2 regions of the Bacillus cereus group sp. RP37 genome follow, and region 2 is predicted to be linked to the other one. Evidence: a T-box and tRNA genes for the amino acid it is inferred to sense, from the RefSeq annotation. Region 2 holds a T-box; the other holds one or more tRNA genes.

Region 1 (9,953 bases), 2.1 Mb from region 2:
CCTACCAATTACATCATATGTCATGGACCCGTACGGAACGAGCAAAATAGGGTATGCAATTGCGATACACGCTGCATAAATAAGTAATTTTGTGTATGTAACATTGAATATAACTAAAAATACGACAGCATATAAAATAATGCCTCCGAGCAAAATTGCTTTTTTTCGCCACTCTTTCTTTAACATACGAGTGACTAAATAGTAACAAACAAATGATACAGCAGAATTTACTAAGCTATATTTCCCTAAGGCGAGTTCGCTATCAGTTGCTAAATACACGTACACTGAAATAACAAAAATAAACGTTCCCTCTCTCAGCCCTTGAAAAAAATGAGCTCGTGTAATTCTTCCCCAGTTTTTATCAACCTGCCGCTCTTTCAATACTTGAACAATTTCATACCGTCCTTCACATTCTCTCTTAGATACAAAAAAGCTTAAAATGACAGCAATTGCAAATAACAGTAACGAAAGAAAGAATATGACCGTATAGCCACTCCATTTTTCCATACGTGAAATTGTATATCCCGCTGCTATCGGCCCAATCATGCCCGAGAATGATGTAAGAAGTCCAAGAAAACCATTAAAGAAATCTCTTGTTTCTGGTTCTGTAATCTCAAATGTTAATAAATTAAACGCGAGCCAGTAAAAACCATACCCGACTCCTAAAAGAGCCCCCATTAATAAAATATAGTGAGAAGCGCTTTTTCCCGCTACTAAAACAACGATAAAAAAAATAGCTAACGTGCCTACGCCTATTCGTAACAAAATTGAGCGATCAATACGCTTCGCTAATTTCCCACCTATAAGAAATGTGAGAGGCTGTAATACAACGCTGGCCAAATTATACAAGCCAAGATTCACATAATTTTGTGTTTGTTTCCATAAATAAATGTTAACAAACGTATTCGATAAAGAAATTGCGAGCGTGTATAAACCTCCAATAAGGAGCAATAACACTAAATCCCGATTCACTTCAACGTCACCAATTATATGTTTCCACTTCATACACAACTCTCCTTTACTTCATGTTCTAGTCTTCCAAAGACAAGCTCAATTATGTAAAAGGAAAGCACAGAAAAAAGCTAGGAGCATTCTCCTAGCTTTTTCTATCGTTATTACAATTATTTTGCTTCTTGGTAACGTTTTTCAGCAGCGTTCCAATCTACAACATTCCAGAATGCACCGATGTAGTCTGGACGACGGTTTTGGTAATTTAAGTAGTAAGCATGTTCCCAAACATCTAAACCGATAACTGGAGTTTTACCTTCAGTTAAAGGAGAATCTTGGTTTGGTGTGCTTGTTACTTCTAACTCACCATTATTTACTACTAACCAAGCCCAACCAGAACCGAAACGAGTTGCGCCAGCTTTTGCGAATTCTTCTTTGAATGCATCGAAGCTACCGAATTTCGCTTCAATTGCAGTTGCAAGTTCACCTACTGGTTGTCCGCCGCCATTTGGAGATAAGATTGTCCAGAAGAATGTATGGTTAGCATGTCCGCCACCATTGTTACGTACTGCTGTACGGATTGCTTCTGGTACTTCGTTTAAGTTCGCAACTAATTCTTCTACGCTTTTGTCAGCTAATTCTGCATGACCTTCTAAAGCAGCGTTTAAGTTTGTGATGTACGTGTTATGGTGTTTTGTATGATGGATGTTCATTGTTTCTTTGTCAAAGTGAGGCTCTAAAGCATCATACGCATAAGGTAAATTTGGTAATTCGTGTTTTGCCATTGTTATATTCCTCCCAGTTTATGTATTGCCACTTAAGTGACATACAACTTCATTCTACCCTAATTGCCATAGGGTGCAAACAAATAAATCACATTGTCTTGCTATCATTAAAGTAGCAAAATTCCCACTTCTTTTCAATTAAAATGCTCATATATTTCATAAAAAAAGCTCCCTTCTACAAGGAAGCTTCCTGCTGACGTAATAAACATGTGAAATGGATATGGACCCTGTAGGACTCGAACCTACGACCGGACGGTTATGAGCCGTCTGCTCTAACCAGCTGAGCTAAGGGTCCACAATTATGTATGTAACAACATATCAAATAAAGGAATCCCTATCGGATATATTCTTTAAGAAATGTAAGATAAATTTACCATATGGAAAAGAAAAGTGTCAATTGTATTTTTCTCATTCAAAAGAAGAAAATTAATAAAAAGAAATTTAGTTATCTCCACTATATGTAAATATAATATATCTTGAGATTCTCTAGATTCCTACGTTACAATGATTTTATACATACATAAAGGAAGTGAATCTATGTCCATATTTACCCAATTAGCAAAAAGCGTATATTCGCCTAAAGATATGGCGCTATTCCGTTTTCAAAAAATCGGAAAAACCATTTTGTATATTATGCTACTTTGTCTAATCACTACTATTCCAAGAACATTCTTTTACGGTAGCTTTATTCAAGATAGTGTTACCATGGTAAATCAAGCAATTGAAAAAGATTTACCTGATTTTAAAATTGAAAATGGTGAACTAAAAGCCGATATTGAACAACCTATTCAAAAAGAAGAGGGAGATGCTCTTTTCGTATTTGATCCAAATACAACAGATATAGAAAAATATCAAAACAAAACTGGTTTATTTATTTTAAAAGATAAAGTAGTTTCTATAGGAAATGGTCAAACACAAACATACTCCTATAATGATTTATTAGGGACATCTCTTGAGAAGAAAGATTTAAAAGATTTTATTTCTGTATTCGATAGTATTTATCCAATTTTACTAGCCGTTATCGGAGTTTTAGTATACCTATTCCAATTATTTATTACTTTCTTAGGAATTACTTTACTTGCGTTTATAGGTTCGGCTATGAGCGGTCAACGTAAATTATCTTATAAGCAAGTATGGACGTTAACTGCTTACAGCTACACAATTCCAACAATCTTCTTTATGATTATGGATTTATTCAAAATCGTTGTACCTGGTTCAACATTCATTTATATCGCAGTTGTTTTAATTGTTCTATACTTAACAATTAAAGAAGTTCCAAAACCGAAAGAAAAATAAGAACGAAAAAAATGCCTAATTAGGCATTTTTTTTTTGGACAAGCATATATTCCTAGCAAAGGAGTGAAGAATATGAAAAGATTAGGTATATTCTTATTCGTGCTTGTTCTTGGTTATATATTTTATTACGATATAAAAATCGGCACTTTACCGATGTTAAGTTCATATAAAAAAACAAATGCGGCCCAAACGATAAAACAAGAAAGTACAGATACAAAACAAAAGAAAGAGAACAAAGCAGAAAAAGAAACAGATGTCACTTATAAAACAATTGAAGTCAAAACAGGTGAGACAGTTCTTTCTATTACCGAACAAATTAACAAGAAAAAAATCCCTTCTATTGAAAAGGTAATTGATGACTTTAAACAACTGAACAAAAGTACATCTGCTACAAAAATACAAATTGGAAAGTCTTATAAATTCCCGTTATATCAATAAGCAATCACTTAATCCTTGTCAATTACATGAAGGCGCTGATACAATAGTAAAAGTGAAACCGAGCACTTCGGTTTCTATAGCCCTGTATCACGTATACTATCATTGATATGAGGGACTAAATAAGAAACTTCTTTTATAAGGAGAGCGATCTATTCGTGAATGAAATGACTCATCGTACAAAAACACGTCCAGTTAAAGTCGGTAATTTAACAATTGGCGGTAATAATGAATTAATTATACAAAGTATGACAACAACAAAAACACATGATGTTGAAGCAACAGTTGCTGAAATTAAACGTTTAGAAGAAGCTGGCTGTCAAGTCGTGCGTGTTGCTGTTCCAGACGAACGCGCAGCAAATGCTATTGCTGATATTAAAAAACAAATCAACATTCCACTTGTTGCTGATATTCATTTTGATTATCGCCTTGCTTTAAAAGCAATTGAAGGTGGCATTGATAAAGTACGTATCAATCCAGGTAACATTGGTCGTCGCCATAAAGTAGAAGCTGTTGTAAATGCAGCAAAAGAACGCGGTATTCCAATCCGTATCGGTGTAAACGCAGGTTCATTAGAGCGTCACATTTTAGAAAAGTATGGATACCCAACTGCAGATGGTATGGTCGAGAGCGCCCTACATCACATTAAAATTTTAGAGGACTTAGATTTCCACGATATTATCGTATCTATGAAAGCCTCTGATGTTAACTTAGCAATTGAAGCATACGACAAAGCTGCTCGTGCTTTTGATTATCCATTACATTTAGGCATTACAGAATCTGGAACATTATTTGCTGGAACTGTAAAAAGTGCCGCTGGTCTTGGAGCAATCTTAAATAAAGGCATCGGAAATACACTACGTATTTCATTAAGTGCTGACCCAGTTGAAGAAGTAAAAGTTGCGCGTGAACTATTAAAGTCATTCGGCCTTGCATCTAATGCAGCAACACTTATTTCTTGTCCAACTTGCGGTCGTATTGAAATTGATTTAATTAGCATCGCTAACGAGGTAGAAGAATACATCTCTACACTAAAAGTACCAATTAAAGTTGCAGTACTTGGCTGTGCTGTAAACGGTCCTGGTGAAGCTCGTGAAGCTGATATCGGTATTGCCGGTGCACGTGGAGAAGGATTATTATTCCGTAAAGGGCAAGTTGTTCGTAAAGTGCCAGAAGAAATAATGGTAGAAGAACTAAAAAAAGAAATCGACGTAATCGCTGCTGAAATGGCTGCTGAACGAGAAAAAGAAAAAGAAACTCAAGAACAATAAAAAGAAGGTTGCCCACAATATTTGTGAGCAACCTTCTTTTCTACGTAAAAAAGCTCGTCAGTTATATAACTGACGAGCTTTTACTTTGCACATTTTGGACAACGACCGTATATTTCAAACTTATGACCTGTTACTTCATAACCGTTAAAATCTTTATTCATAAAATCCATCGGGCAAGAAGTAATCTCTTTCGTTCCCCCGCAATCTAAACAAATAAAATGATGATGATGTTCCATAATAGAACATGTAAAACGAAAATGCTTTTCACCATTTAATTCCGTTTGTTCTAAAACACCGATTTCAGCAAACACCGTTAAGTTACGATAAATCGTATCAAAGCTAAGACCTGGATAATCATCCTTCATATGCTCTAAAACGTCTTTCGCCGTTAAATAACGATTGTGAGCTGCAAATAACCTGAGCATCTCTTCTCTTTTCCCAGTATGTTTGTATCCTTTATCTTTCATTAGGCGTAAAGCTTCTGTTAGATTCATATCTATCCCTACTTTATGCAGTTTTTTTCTTTTTCCATAAAATCGCACCAATTAAAATAAGAACTGCTATCATAACAATTGTACCACCTGGCGCTAGATTAAGTTGATACGAAGCAAACATTCCACCAATTACTGCAATTTCACCAAATAAAATGGAGAAGAAAATTGTTTGTTTAAATCCATTTGCAATACGAATACTTGCTGCAACTGGTAACGTCATTAATGATGATACGAGAAGAACCCCGACTACGCGCATTGATACCGCAATGACAAGAGCAACCAATATAATAAAAATAAAGTGAATCCACTTTGCACTCAAACCGGTTGATACAGCGTATTCCTCATCAAACGATAGTAAAAATAACTCTTTGTATAATAAAGTAATCGTTACAATAACAACAATTGCTACAATGCCGATGATTATTAAATCCGTACTTGTTACAGCACTTACACTACCAAATAAATAACTAAATAAATCTGTGTTAAATCCATTTGCAAGTGAAATAAAAATAACGCCAATCCCCATTCCTGCTGAAAGAATAATCGGAATTGCTAATTCTTGATAATGTTTATATACAGTACGTAATTTTTCAATAAGTAACGCCCCACCAATAGAAAAAATCATTCCCATATATAGCGGATTTAAAAATCCTCCTGTGAAAATTGTTTTTTCTAGTAGTAAACTTGCAGCAATACCCGATAATGTCACGTGACTTAATGCATCCGCAATAAGCGACATACGGCGAATGACAACAAATACACCGATAAGCGGCGCAACAAGCCCTATTAAAATCCCTGCATATAAAGAGTTACGTAAAAAGTCATATTGTAAAAAATCTTGTATCATTATATCCTCCCGTGATGCTCATGCTCGTGTTCTAAACGATGAACATGATGTCCATATAAGACGGACATTTCCGCATCTTCTAACTCTCGGAACTTCTCTACATTTCCATGGAAATGTAAATGTTGGTTTAAGCATGCAACATGTGTTACTTTCTCGGTAACAGCTCCCATATCGTGAGTAACGAGAATTAATGTGATTCCTAACCTTTTGTTTAAATCCTCTAATATCTCATAAAAACTTTCTACATTCTTCACATCGATTCCAACAGTGGGCTCGTCCAAAATAAGTAATTCAGGATCACTAACGAGCGCACGAGCAATAAATACACGCTGTTGTTGTCCACCGGAAAGTTCTCCTATATTGCGCCCTTGAAACTCACTCATCCCTACATCAGCAATCGCTTTTTCTACCTTTTCCTTATCGTTTTTCGTGAAAAAGCGAAACAGCCCTTTTTTCGAAACGAGTCCCATTGACACAACTTCAAAAACAGTTGCCGGAAAACCAGAATTAAAGCTATTTGCCTTTTGCGACACATAACCAACTTTGTTCCATTCTTTAAACTTCTTACTATCAACACCAAACAAACGAATACTTCCCTGTTTTGGCTTTAAAACGCCTAATAAACATTTTAGCAAAGTTGATTTCCCAGAACCATTCGGTCCAACTAAACCTAAAAAAGCTCCCTTCGGAACTTGCAAATTAATATCTTCTAACACATTTCGATCTTCATATCGAAATGACAATCCTTCTATTTCTAATATATTATTCATAGCATCTCACCTATTTTAATTCAGAATGATTCCGATTTATATCTATTTGAATTATAGTACAGCTTATTATAGTTGTAAACCAATCTGCCTAAAATATATCTACTTTTTTCAAGAAACCTTACTATTATAACAAAAAGCAGAGAAAAATTCTCTGCTTTCAAAAAAAATTCCTATAAAGTGAAACCTTAATCAGATGAGGCCATCCCCTACCGATTATTTGCCCTCACCAATCGGGATTTTACGGGCAGTAGCTCTCCGCCTAACTGCTTTGCCCCATCCGAATTTTGAGGTGAGAGTTTTACTGCCCTCAAATAGCTGGATAACTTTTTTAGTGAATAGCCGATTTAAACTTACCGCCATTTGTCTCTTGTGTACTCATAATCGTAACAAACGCATTCTCATCAATTTCATACACAATTGATTTTAACTTTGTCACTTCCAGACGTGTTACAACTGCATAAATAACTTCTTTTTCTTTATCCGTGTAACCGCCTTTCGCTACAAGCTTTGTAGTTCCACGACCAAGACGATGCAAAATCGCATTTGATACTTCCTCATATTGATCTGATACAATTAAAACTGCTTTCGTTTCATCTAAACCTTGAATGACTGTATCAATTGTTTTGAATGCGATATAGTACGTCATAACAGAATACATAGCTTGTTCAACACCAAATACAAATGCTGCCCACGCAAAAATGAATAAGTTCACAAACATTACAAATTCGCCAACAGAGAAAGGTAATTTCTTCGTTAATAAAATCCCCATAATTTCTGTTCCGTCCATTGATCCACCATGACGAATAACGAGCCCTACACCAATACCTAAAATAAGACCACCAAACACTGTCGCTAAAATTGGCTCCGTTGTAAATGGCGGAACAGCATGTAACGTTGATTCAATAAACGCTAAAGCTACAATACCGAACGCCGAAGATAGCATGAACGTTTTTCCGATTTGCTTATAACCTGAATACATAAATGGGATATTGAGAATAACGACTAAAGTAGAGAAACTTAACCACCAAATATTCGGAGTAAGATAATCTAATATAAGAGAAATACCAATAATTCCACCATCAATAATTTTATTTGGCATTAAAAATAGTTCAATCGCTACCGCTGCGCATGCTGCACCAAAAATAATCATAACTAAACGATAAATAAGATGGATAACACTCTCTTTTCGATGTTGCTTTTGCTCCATAAGTCCTCCCTATACTCTTTTTCTATAGTTTTGTCCTTATATTATAACATACGCTTCTTTTTCTCATGAAAAAAGAAACTCTATACGAATATGTACAAGCTACGTACTCATATATTTCGATAGAAGAACGTGTGAAGGAGGATAACTTAATGAACCTCATTAAACAACTTGTAAATAAAAAATTAAATCATATTTCTACAAAAGAGTTATTGAAATATAGCAAAGAATATGAAGTTTCTATTACAACTGCCCAAGCCGATCAAATTGTTTTACTTATGAAAGGAAAGAATATTAACATTTACGATAATGACGAACGACTAGAGCTCTTAAAACAAATAGCAAAAGTAACCTCCCCTGCTACTGCACAACAAGTAAATACTTTATTTCAACAACTACTAAAATAAGGAGGGGAAAACCCCCTCCTTATTGCTTATTGCGCTTTAATTTTCTCAAGAAGTCCTTCATCAAAAGTACCATTTTTCAGCATTTCGATTTCTAATTTATATGGTGGCTTCTTATCTTTTTTATCTTCACCTACATATGGCGTTTCAAGAATTTTTGGTACATGCATTAACTGCGGATGATGCACAATATGATGCAACGCTTTATAACCAATATGACCGAAACCGATGTTTTCATGACGGTCCTTTCCTGCGCCGCGTACATTTTTACTATCATTAATATGAAGTACTTGCAAACGATCAATACCAACAATTTTATCAAATTCGTTTAATACACCGTCAAAGTCATTTACAATATCATATCCGGCATCGTGCGTATGACATGTATCAAAGCATACTGATAGTTTTTCATTATATTTTACACCATCAATAATCTTTGCAATTTCTTCAAAGCTACGACCGCATTCTGTTCCTTTTCCTGCCATCGTTTCTAACGCAATATTAACCGTCTGCTCTGGCGTTAATACTTCATTAAGTCCTTTAATAATTTGTTGAATACCAGCATCCGCCCCTGCACCAACGTGCGCACCTGGGTGAAGAACGATTTGTTTCGCCACACCTAATGCCGATGTTCTTTCAATTTCCATACGAAGGAAATCTACACCTAATTGGAATGTTTCTGGCTTCGTCGTATTCCCGACATTAATAATATACGGCGCATGTACGATAATTTCCTCAATACCGTTTAATTCCATATGTTTTCTTCCTGCTTCTATATTCAATTCTTCAATTGGTTTTCTTCTTGTATTTTGTGGTGCACCTGTATAAATCATAAACGTCGTTGCACCGTATGAAACAGCCTCTTCACTTGCTGCTAATAACATATTCTTACCACTCATGGAAACATGAGATCCAATCTTTAACATACAATCACCTCTTCAATATACAATAGATATAATGATAGCATAATTTGTAGAAATATGTAGTGAATTGTTTGTTCCTAAAACACTACACAAACTTCAACTAGCTACAACGAAACTTCAATCAGAGTTTTTCCATTATCTAGCAAATAGCAGGATAAAAAAAAATAAGGGAAATCCCTTATCTTTTTTTATTGCTATATTTTCTCTTCACTTTGTCACGTTCAGTTGCAAGCTTACGTTTATAGTTTGGTTTTACTTTTTTCGGCTTTTTAATAACTTTTGTTGCCATAACGTCAAGTTCATCATTTGGTTTTTTACGGCTCTTACGACGGCGACGTTCACCTAAATCCGCCCACTCATCTCCGCGTAAATCTACATGCTTGAACTCAATATGACGTTGTTTTTCTAAACTATCTAATGCTTCTTCGTTTGCTGGATCATAAATCGTCACTGCAATACCTGAATGCCCTGCACGTGCTGTTCTTCCAACGCGGTGAACGAAGAAATCTAAATCTGATGGAAGTTCGTAGTTAATAACATGACTAATTCCTTCAATATCAATACCACGAGCTGCTA
Region 2 (9,953 bases):
TATATGAAAAAAGCGATTAGTTTCTTTCTTCTTTTGTTATGCCTAATTGTAGTAAATGAAACGTACGCCTATTCACCAAAATCTTTACCAATCTCCCAAAACTCTGATCAATGGCAAGTGAATATTGATGAACCCAAAAAAATAAGCAAAAATATGCTTCAAGCTAAAAAAGATGAATTTCAAACCTATCAATTTTCAGTAAAAAATGTTGGAAACAGTGAAGTATATAACGTACAAGTCGAAGTCTTTCGTAATGAACCAAATACGAAAACAAAACACGAACTCTTTTCACGAAAAGAAAGTCGTCTCGCAAGCGGGAAAACCGGATTTAAACATGCTAATTTCCCTGTTTCTACAAAAGCAAATGAGGTTGATGTAATCATTACTTGGCAAGAACACCCTTTCCGCTCCATGAGAAACGGTCAAAAAGTTGAGTCTAGAAAATTTAAAGAGCATTTTGTTTTTAAAGACGAGAAAAAATAAACGGATGCGGATAAATTCACATTATCATCCATATAGCTTATTTTACTAGTACCAGTACTTAAGCAAATGTAAAAAGTCGTGGCTTATAAAATGCCACGACTTTTTATATTAATTCGTACTAATTCCTCTCGCTGTCCAAATACGATCGATATCAGCAGCATGTTGTCCGCCATATAAAAGAGCATCCGCTTGCTTAATCGCTTTTGCACCATCACTGAATTTAGAGTTAGGTGTTAATGACCAATGTGATTGTAAAATAATTTTCGTTGCTACATCACGGCCAAAAGCTTGTGCCATTTCGTATTGGCCTTGTGCCCAAATTTCCCCATCATCGTGTACTTCATTCGTTATATCTCTTGGATACACTTTATTCGTATCTAATCGGCGTAAGCACGTTGGATCTGAACTAGAATAAGCAGTCGCATCCCATTCTCCAACACATGCTTTTCCATATCCTGTAGTCGATACTGCATCTTCATACGTAGCACCTAAGAAGTCGCCAAATCCTTCTCCCATCGCTCCGCCTTCTGCTGAACTACCAAAGCCAGGAACTTGGTTATCTTGAATCGAATGCCCGTATTCATGTGCGATAATACCAGCATCTTCTGCATCATCTACTCCGCCAGTACCGAAAGTTAAAGCTTTCGTTGACGGTGAATAGAATGAGTTATCAGCTGTCGTTCCATTCACATTTACTTTGATGGAACGATTATTAATATTTTTAAACCCTAGACTTTGAATGTAACGTTGCAATGTGTCGATATGATAATACGACATCACATCTTCAAAGCTATCATTTGCACGTGTATAGTTAAATTGTAAGTTTGTAGATTTCGTTTTTGCTTTTGAAGAAATCGTTACATACTCTCCAATTAAAAACCCTGTCCCATCTAAACCTTTTAACGTAACAGTTTTCAATTGATTCGTTAGTGCTGTTGAATCCGCATCATTATTATCTTTTACTCCTGTTTTACTACCACTAGATACGACCGGATTAGGTAAAAATACTTTTCCTGACCCTTCAGCTTTTCGGTTTATATCAACCTTTTTAATTAATTTTCCATTTTCTGCGTCAATAAATGTTTCCCATGCACCAAATGGATTATTAGAATGGACTACCACTTTATATACTGGACGAGCAATTCCCTCTTCAACAATATATCCGAATTCTTTCTCTGTAGGAGCCCATAAGTTTTGCTCACTTGCTTCTCCAACATACGCCATTGATTTTTGTATTGCATCTTTTTCACTAATTTTTGTCGTTACTTCCTTCACACCTTTGACCGATTGATAATCAGAAACAGCAAGTACTCCCTTTCCCTCTCCGTTAAGAGTAACTGTAATTTGTTTTGAAAATACAGGTGCACCATTCACAACTTGTTGGAACCTAACATATGAAGCTACTGACGTTTCTGTTGTAGAAATATATTGCAAGTCTGAAAGGTCTGTTTTCAATCCATACTGCGCAGCATTTTCTTTTAAATATTCAGTTGCTTTTTTCTGTGGCGAATAAGCCTCTAGCTTTACTTGCTGCTGTTTTTCCAATGCCGAAACCGTAGAAATTGTCCCCATTACTAACGGTACTGTCATTGCCATTGCCACCATTTTTTTATTAAACATAGAACCACTCCCCCTAATAAAGTAGCTCAACCTTATCCCATTACCACTAGGCAATCATTCCCCACAAAATGGGGGGATAAAAATTGAATCTACGAGTAATTCTCTCTAAACAATTCTATTACCTTTCCATTTAGGGTGAGTGAAATTTTCTCAATATTTATGTGTAAAGTAAAAACAATACTTTAGAAATAAATTTCTTAATTCATTCCTTACCCATGAAATTTTTCATATGACTGTGAAAAAAATAGGTTGTTTTTTACCTAACGGTAGGTTGAAAAAACCGATTATGAATGATACAATTTAAATAACCTTTTTTTAGGAGGATCGATTATGAGTAAAAGTGAAGAAACACTCTCTTCAATAATGGAAGCAAGTTATCGCCTTTTTGCAAAGTATGGTATTGCTAAAACAACTTATACGATGATTGCTGAGGAAGTTGGTATCGCAAAACCCTCTATATATTACTACTTTAAATCTAAAGATGCCTTAATTGAATGTATGTTTACTGAATTATGTAAAGCTATGCAGTTCTCTTTGTATTTTCATACGGAAGAGTTTACGAAAACAAATTTTATTGAAAAATGTATTGCAATTGGCCTTAAAATAATTGATGAACAGCGAAACGACCCTTATTTTAATCGTGTGTTGCAAGAATATGTATTACTATCTTCAAGAAACAATATGTACAAAGATCGATTACTTACTGTGCAAACAGAATATTTAAACGGCTTTGAAGTACTCCTAATAAAAGCAAATGAACTTCAATTAATTGAAAAAGAAAATCTAATTTCAAAAGCTCATATGTTAGCACTAGTGCTTGATAATATCGGGAATTTTATGATGATTGATGTAAATATAGATTATAAACAAATTTGGATTGAAGCTATAAATAGCATTTTTGAAAGAAGGGATTGAAGTGAATACAAAAAAGCGCATTATCGGCTTAGATTTTGCTAGAGCTTGGGCGATGTTTGGTATGTTACTTGTTAATTTCATGGTGATAACGGGTGCAGAAGGAAATGGTCCTCCATTTTTAATAACCTTCATGTCACTTTTTGAAGGTAGAGCTTCTGCCTTGTTTGTTATACTTGCAGGCATCGGTATAACTTTAATGACTAGGTCAGCTGTTGCTAGCAATGAAAAAATAAAAATTTCTAATAGCCGAAAGATCATATGGAAACGGTCACTATTCTTATTTATTTTAGGATTACTACTCTATATAATGGAGTGGACTGGGGATATATTACACTACTACGGTGTTTATCTTTTCGTCGCTGCATTCCTCATTACAGTACGTAAAAAACTATTACTTTTTCTTTCTATCATTATTTTATTAATCGCACAATATCTTCAGCTTACTTTCAATCCCTTCGAAGGCTGGGAAGGTCCAACTCCATTTATAAACTATGTAGACTTCTGGACAATACAAGGTTTTCTTCGCAATTTATTCTTTAATGGTTATCACCCTATTTTCCCTTGGTTTTCGTTCTTCTTAATCGGTATGATAATTGGCAGGCTAGATCTTCATAATAAAAAAATTAGAAAAGGATTACTCTTACTCGGTATTACAACCACAATACTGACAGAAATTTTATCAAAAGGGCTTACATACTTCTTTATTCCATACATCGGCAAAGAGGCAGCCACATTTTTGTTTAATACAGGACCCATCTTACCAAATGTATTATATATTTTATCTGCTACAGGATCCGCTATTGCTACATTAATCATTTGCCTCTATATTGCTGAAAAATATGAAATGAATTGGTTTGTTACTTCTATTATACAAACAGGCCAATTAACATTAACTCATTATGTAAGTCATGTATTTATCGGTATCGGGACATTAATTCTATTAAATAGAATGGAACATCAATCATTACTATTCGTTTTATTATTTGCTATTGCATTTTTCAGTTTCAGCATTTTAATTAGTGTTTTATGGAGAAAGAAATTTTCTAGAGGTCCTATCGAATGGATTATGAGGAAATTAGCCGGATAAATTCACATCATACAAAAAGGAAGTTGGAATCAATCCAACTTCCTTTTTCTTTAATGAGCTGCGCTTAATTTAATTCGGACTTTTGTCTCGCCTAAAGAAAGTTCATCATCTGCATTCGTTAAATGATCAAATGTAAATTGTTTAACGAGTAAGTTTTCTTCCAATAAATCTTTATGATTCGTTAACGTTCGCTGTAGTTCTTCCTCAGTATCAAGAATAACATCAACTCGTAAATTAACTGGTAAATTCAACTGCTTGCGATATTCTTGAACAGCGCGAATGAATTCACGCGCTACTCCTTCTTGTAACAATCCTTCCGTTACATTCGTATCTAACATAACTGTATATTTTCCGTTAGTTGTATTAGAGAATCCTGATTTCGCAAATTTCTCTACTAATACATCTTCAGCTGTTACAACTACTTCTTCTCCTGGTGCTACTTCGTAAACTGCTCTTTCCGTAGATACAAAGTTTTGCACTTCTTCTTGTGATAATTGTTTTAGCCAGCCATTTACTGCATTCACATTTTTTCCAAACTTCGGCCCAGCTGTTTTAAAATTCAACTTCAATTGATATGACGTGTATTTCGTTTCATCGAGTTCAACATGGAACGCCTTCACATTTAACTCATCCATAACGATATCACGATAAGATTCCCAATCCATATCATTTTCATTATGCTCAAGTAATACAAGTTCCGCTAACGGCTGTTTTACTTTTAAAGAATGCTGATTACGGTTACTTCTTCCAAGTTCAACAACTTGTAAAACTGCATCCATTTCTGCTTCTAATTTCGGCTGAAGTAGTGATTCATTTACAACTGGATAATCCTCTAAATGAACGCTACTTCCAGTTAAATTTAAATGAATATCTTCAGCGACAAACGGTGTAAATGGTGCAATCAATTTACTAATTGTCACAAGCACTTCATGAAGTGTCTCATACGCAGCTGCTTTTTCAGCATTCATACCAGATTCCCAGAAACGATTACGTGATCGCCTTACGTACCAGTTACTTACTTCATCTACAAGCGCCGCGATTTCACGAGCTGCATTCGTAAATTGATAATCATCAAGTGCTGTTCTTACTTTTTTCGTTGTGCTATGCAGCCTTGATAATACCCATTCATCCAATTTCGTCCGCTTTACATCATATGTTTCATTCGGTTTATACTCATCTAAATTTGCATATAAAACGTAGAAACTATACACATTGACTAATGTATCTATAAATTTAGATTTTGCTTCCAGTACTGTTCTTTCAGAAAAACGCTTCGCATTCCACGGAGCACTGTCAACGAGTAGCGCCCATCTTAAAGCATCTGCACCAAACTGATTTACTAAATCAACTGGATCTAGTGCATTCCCTTTACTTTTAGACATCTTCTGTCCTTCTTCATCTAGAACATGCCCTAGTGATAACACTCGTTTATAAGGCACTTTTCCTGTGTATAGTGCTGATACTGCTAATAAACTATAAAACCATCCGCGTGTTTGATCAATTCCTTCTGCAATAACATCCGCTGGAAACTGTTCTTCAAATAACTCTTTATTTTCAAATGGATAATGATATTGCGCAAACGGCATGGAACCACTATCAAACCAAACATCAATCACTTCTGGTGTACGATTCATTGTACTTCCGCATTTTTCGCAACAAACTTGCACTTCATCTACATACGGCTTATGCAATTCTAAATCTTCAGGTGTTTCTTTCGTACTATGCTTTCTTAAATCAGCAATGCTTTTCGGTGCGAATTGATGATCACAACTTTCACATTCCCATACATTTAATGGTGTTCCCCAATATCTATTTCGGCTAATGTTCCAGTCCACCATGTTTTCTAAAAACTTACCAAAGCGTCCATGTTTCATATGATCTGGATACCAAGTAACAGAATCGTTATTTTGTAAAAATGTATCCTTAATTGCAGTTGTTCGGATTAACCAACTCTCTCCTGCATAATAAAGGAGTGGTGAATCACAGCGCCAGCAATGTGGGTAGCTATGCTCATACTTTTCTTTATGATATAGTAAACCTTCCTTCGCTAAATAACGAACGATATCCACATCACAATCTTTTACAAATTTCCCTTTTAAAAATGGTACTGCTTCTGTATACTCACCTTTTTCATCTACAACATGTAAGAATGACAATCCTTCACTTTGAACGACTCTATAATCGTCCTCCCCATATGCTGGAGCAATATGAACGAGTCCTGTACCACTATCTGCCGTTACGAAATCTGCCGCGATAACGTGGTAGCCATTTGTAACTTCTTTCATTGGAAATGGTGCTGTATAAGATGTATTTACTAATTCTTCTCCTTTATGAACAGATAGTACTTCATAGTTTTCTTTTAATACATCTTGTACACGTTCTTTCGCAACAATGTATACATGACCTTCTTGTTTCGCTTTCACGTATTCCAAATTTGGATGTACAGCGAGCGCAACATTTGCCGGAAGTGTCCAAGGTGTTGTTGTCCAACCTAGGAAATATTCATTTTCACTATCTTTCACTTTAAATTTAACTGTTGCACTTAAATCTTTTACTGTTTTATACCCTTGTGCAACTTCGTGTGAACTAAGAGATGTTTGACAGCTTGGGCAATATGGAGAAACTCTGTGCCCTTTATACAATAGTCCTTTTTCATGAATCGTCCCTAAAATATGCCATACACTTTCGATATATGGATTCTCTAACGTAACGTATGGATCATCCATATCTACCCAATAACCGATGCTTTCAGTGAATTCACGCCACTGCTTCTCATATGTGAATATACTCTCTTTACACTTTTGAATAAACGGTTCAATGCCATACTCTTCGATTTCATGTTTACCTGAAATACCGAGTTGTTTCTCAACACCTAATTCTACAGGTAAACCGTGTGTATCCCATCCCGCTTTTCTTAAAACTTTATAACCAGCCATCGTTTTATATCTTGCTACTACATCTTTAATTGTCCGTCCAAGTGCATGCCCGACGTGTGGTAAACCGTTCGCCGTTGGTGGTCCTTCATAAAATACGAAAGACTGTGCGCCTTCTCGATTCTGAATTGATTGCTCGAAAATACTTTGCTCGTTCCACTGCTTACGAATACGTGTTTCTCTCCCTACAGCTGACTCTTTTACATCTACTTTTTTCATGTACAATCACTCCTTTGAATTTTTTAAAAAAGCACACAAAAAACCCGTCCCTATAAAGTAGGGACGGGCTTACCCGCGATACCACCCTAATTCTATTAGCTCTTCACTAATAGCACTTAGCAACGTACTATCATACGTGTTCTTTGTAACGGTAGACACCCGTCCGGGCTTACTTATTTCAGCCTCGGCTCCTCGGAGATGATTTTCAAATAACGTCTGCACACCGGTTTTCAGCAACATACCGGCTCTCTGGGGAACAGTTCATTATTTTACTCTTTCTCGTCTTCAGATTTGTATACTTTGTTAAAAGCTATTCTATGCCATTGGGCAATGAATTGTCAACTAATTCGAAATATATTTTTATTTATACCCTTTTTCGCTTTTCTTATACAATTACTTTTCAAATTCTCGCAATGCTGCTAAATTTTCTTTATCCTCGATAAGTTCAGCAAAAAATCCCGACTCATCCTCACGAAGGACAATTTCAAGTTCTTCCTTCGCCTCTTCATTTCTGTTTAACCGCGCTAAATAACAAGCACGATCATATCTTGCTAACAAATCACTCGCATCAATTATTAATACTTCATTTGTTATTTTTTCTGCCTTTAGTGTTTGGCCGGAACCATGATATGAAGATGCTAAAGAAAGAAGAATTGCTGTTTCATTTGGATGATGTATAGAAGCATTTTCTAACACATGAATTGCCTCTTCAAACCTTTCTTGACTTTGATATATTTCTCCTAAAGCAAGGAACGCTCTACTTACAAACGGTGTTTGCTCCGTTAATTGTAAGGTAATCTTCTCTGCTTTTCTTTCTTCACCTATTTTAAAGAATACTTGTGCTTGTAAAAGAAGTGTATCATAATCATCTGGTAACTCTCGAACCATCTGCTTCGTTAATTCCGAAGCATCCCGTAACATATCTTCTTCCTCACACGCTATGAAAAGATTTACAAGTTGCTTCGCTACATCATAATCCCATTTACTTTCTAACGATGTTTGCAATACGTCTATCGCCTCTTTATACATCGTCACATTCTCGTAAAATAGTGCAAATCGCTGCGCTGCCATACTATTTTTCGGATTTAACTTTAACGAAAGTTCATATAAATCAATGATTGTAGTAATAATCGAAATTTCTTTTGCACGGTTTTTCATATGATAAAAAGCTCTCGTAATTATGGATTTCTTCGGCTGTTCCTTTTGTTGACGTTCAATCCATCTTTCCGTAACTGCAGATGCAGCATACATAAATGCCATACTTCTTTCTGCCTTTTTCACTTTTAATGTATGAAGAAAATCTCGTATGTTAGACAATTTCTTATGTTGCTCTATCGCTTTTACATATACATCAAATATACGTTCATTATTTACATCTTTTTGTATCACTTTCATTGCAATTTCAATTGCTTTTGCATTTCTTTTTTTCACTAACACTTTTGCATAATGATTTAGAACTTCTGTATGCTCACCATCTAATTGTAGCGCCTCTTCAATCCATGCCTGTTCTTTATCTATTTCATCCATTGCTCCATACACATATGCGATCGCATCTAATCGCCATATTTCAGGTACTTCGTCCGCTAATTGTTCTAGTTCAGTCAACAATTCTTCCTGAAGATTCATTTCTACTGAAATCTGTGCCAAATATTCCATATTAATATGCAACGGCTCTTCTTTCATCGCCTGAACCATATGACTTTGTTCTTTAGAACGGTTTTCTTCTTTTTCGTATATTTCCGCAAGCTGTAAATGTACACCGACGAAATTCCCATCAAGCTCTAAACAAGTTTCATACGCTTGCTTTGCTTCTGTCAATTGCCCTAATGCCATAAGTGTTTCACCAATTCGGTAATAAGGTAATGCCGTTTCCTTTTGTTCTATTGCCTTATTATATCTTTTCATTGCTTGTCCGTACTGTCCAATAGATTCATATAAAATACCTGTATAACAACCGTATTCACTTACTTCATTTCTTTCTTTGTGTAAAGTTCTTAAGAATGCTATACCTCTTTGTACAAATACCGTTCCTTTAATTCGGTTCACATATTCATCTAACGCACTTGCTACATTGTATTCACTCTGCTTTATACCACTCTCTAACTTAGACAATGCTACTTTAAACCCTTCTTCATTTCCACCAAGTTCAACCTCAGCATCCCATAAAACCATTCCCGCATTCATAAGAAAATCTTGGCTCTTTTCAATTTGTTTTTCAATACCGAGAATATATTCTTTTGCTTCCTTGTATTGTTCTTTCGCCATATAAACTTGCGTAAGTCCGAAGTGAGAATAAACGTCATCATGATTTTCTTCTAAAGCACGCTTATACAATGTTTCTGCTTCTTCCAGACTATCATTTTGAAAATGATAGTCACCCAATTTTACGTATAGAGGTGCTTTATCGTCACAATTCTCAATACCCTTTAATAAAATTTCTTTCGTACTTTCCTCATCCTCCAAATCAGATTCGTATATTTCCGAAAGTTTCGTATAAATGTAAGATGCATTACTATCCAAATGAATCGCTATTTTAAGCCCTTTTACCGCTAAATATAATTTCCCTAAATGATGCGCACATCTCGCTCGCTCATACCATACATGTGCCTCATTTTTATACTCTCTTAACAAATCATTAAAGATTTCATACGCTTCTTCATATCTTTCTAAATCTATCAATATTAACCCGTGATTCG

What was found. The T-box of region 2 lies ahead of ileS (isoleucine--tRNA ligase). A T-box ahead of a tRNA ligase gene usually reads a tRNA of that ligase, here a tRNA-Ile.
Region 1: it has a tRNA-Ile gene. The T-box ahead of ileS (isoleucine--tRNA ligase) is inferred to sense a tRNA for this amino acid. The anticodon was not compared.

What each region holds. Positions count from the first base shown of each region.
Region 1 covers NZ_JARVHP010000001.1:1,140,907-1,150,859, reverse strand. The annotation lists gene QCI44_RS06095 (MFS transporter) at 1-1,005, opposite strand, end outside; gene sodA (superoxide dismutase [Mn]) at 1,122-1,733, opposite strand; tRNA gene QCI44_RS06085 (tRNA-Ile) at 1,955-2,028, opposite strand; gene QCI44_RS06080 (DUF1189 domain-containing protein) at 2,271-3,029, shown strand; gene QCI44_RS06075 (hypothetical protein) at 3,102-3,467, shown strand; gene ispG (flavodoxin-dependent (E)-4-hydroxy-3-methylbut-2-enyl-diphosphate synthase) at 3,632-4,735, shown strand; gene QCI44_RS06065 (Fur family transcriptional regulator) at 4,816-5,229, opposite strand; gene QCI44_RS06060 (metal ABC transporter permease) at 5,243-6,076, opposite strand; gene QCI44_RS06055 (metal ABC transporter ATP-binding protein) at 6,076-6,846, opposite strand; gene QCI44_RS06050 (YitT family protein) at 7,175-8,053, opposite strand; gene QCI44_RS06045 (DUF2624 domain-containing protein) at 8,203-8,457, shown strand; gene QCI44_RS06040 (deoxyribonuclease IV) at 8,484-9,380, opposite strand; gene QCI44_RS06035 (DEAD/DEAH box helicase) at 9,556-9,953, opposite strand, start outside.
Region 2 covers NZ_JARVHP010000001.1:3,270,582-3,280,534, forward strand. The annotation lists gene QCI44_RS17340 (hypothetical protein) at 4-483, shown strand; gene QCI44_RS17345 (M36 family metallopeptidase) at 592-2,103, opposite strand; gene QCI44_RS17350 (TetR/AcrR family transcriptional regulator) at 2,434-3,018, shown strand; gene QCI44_RS17355 (DUF418 domain-containing protein) at 3,020-4,105, shown strand; gene ileS (isoleucine--tRNA ligase) at 4,156-7,257, opposite strand; T-box leader at 7,314-7,552, opposite strand; gene QCI44_RS17365 (bacteriocin-processing peptidase family protein) at 7,651-9,953, opposite strand, start outside.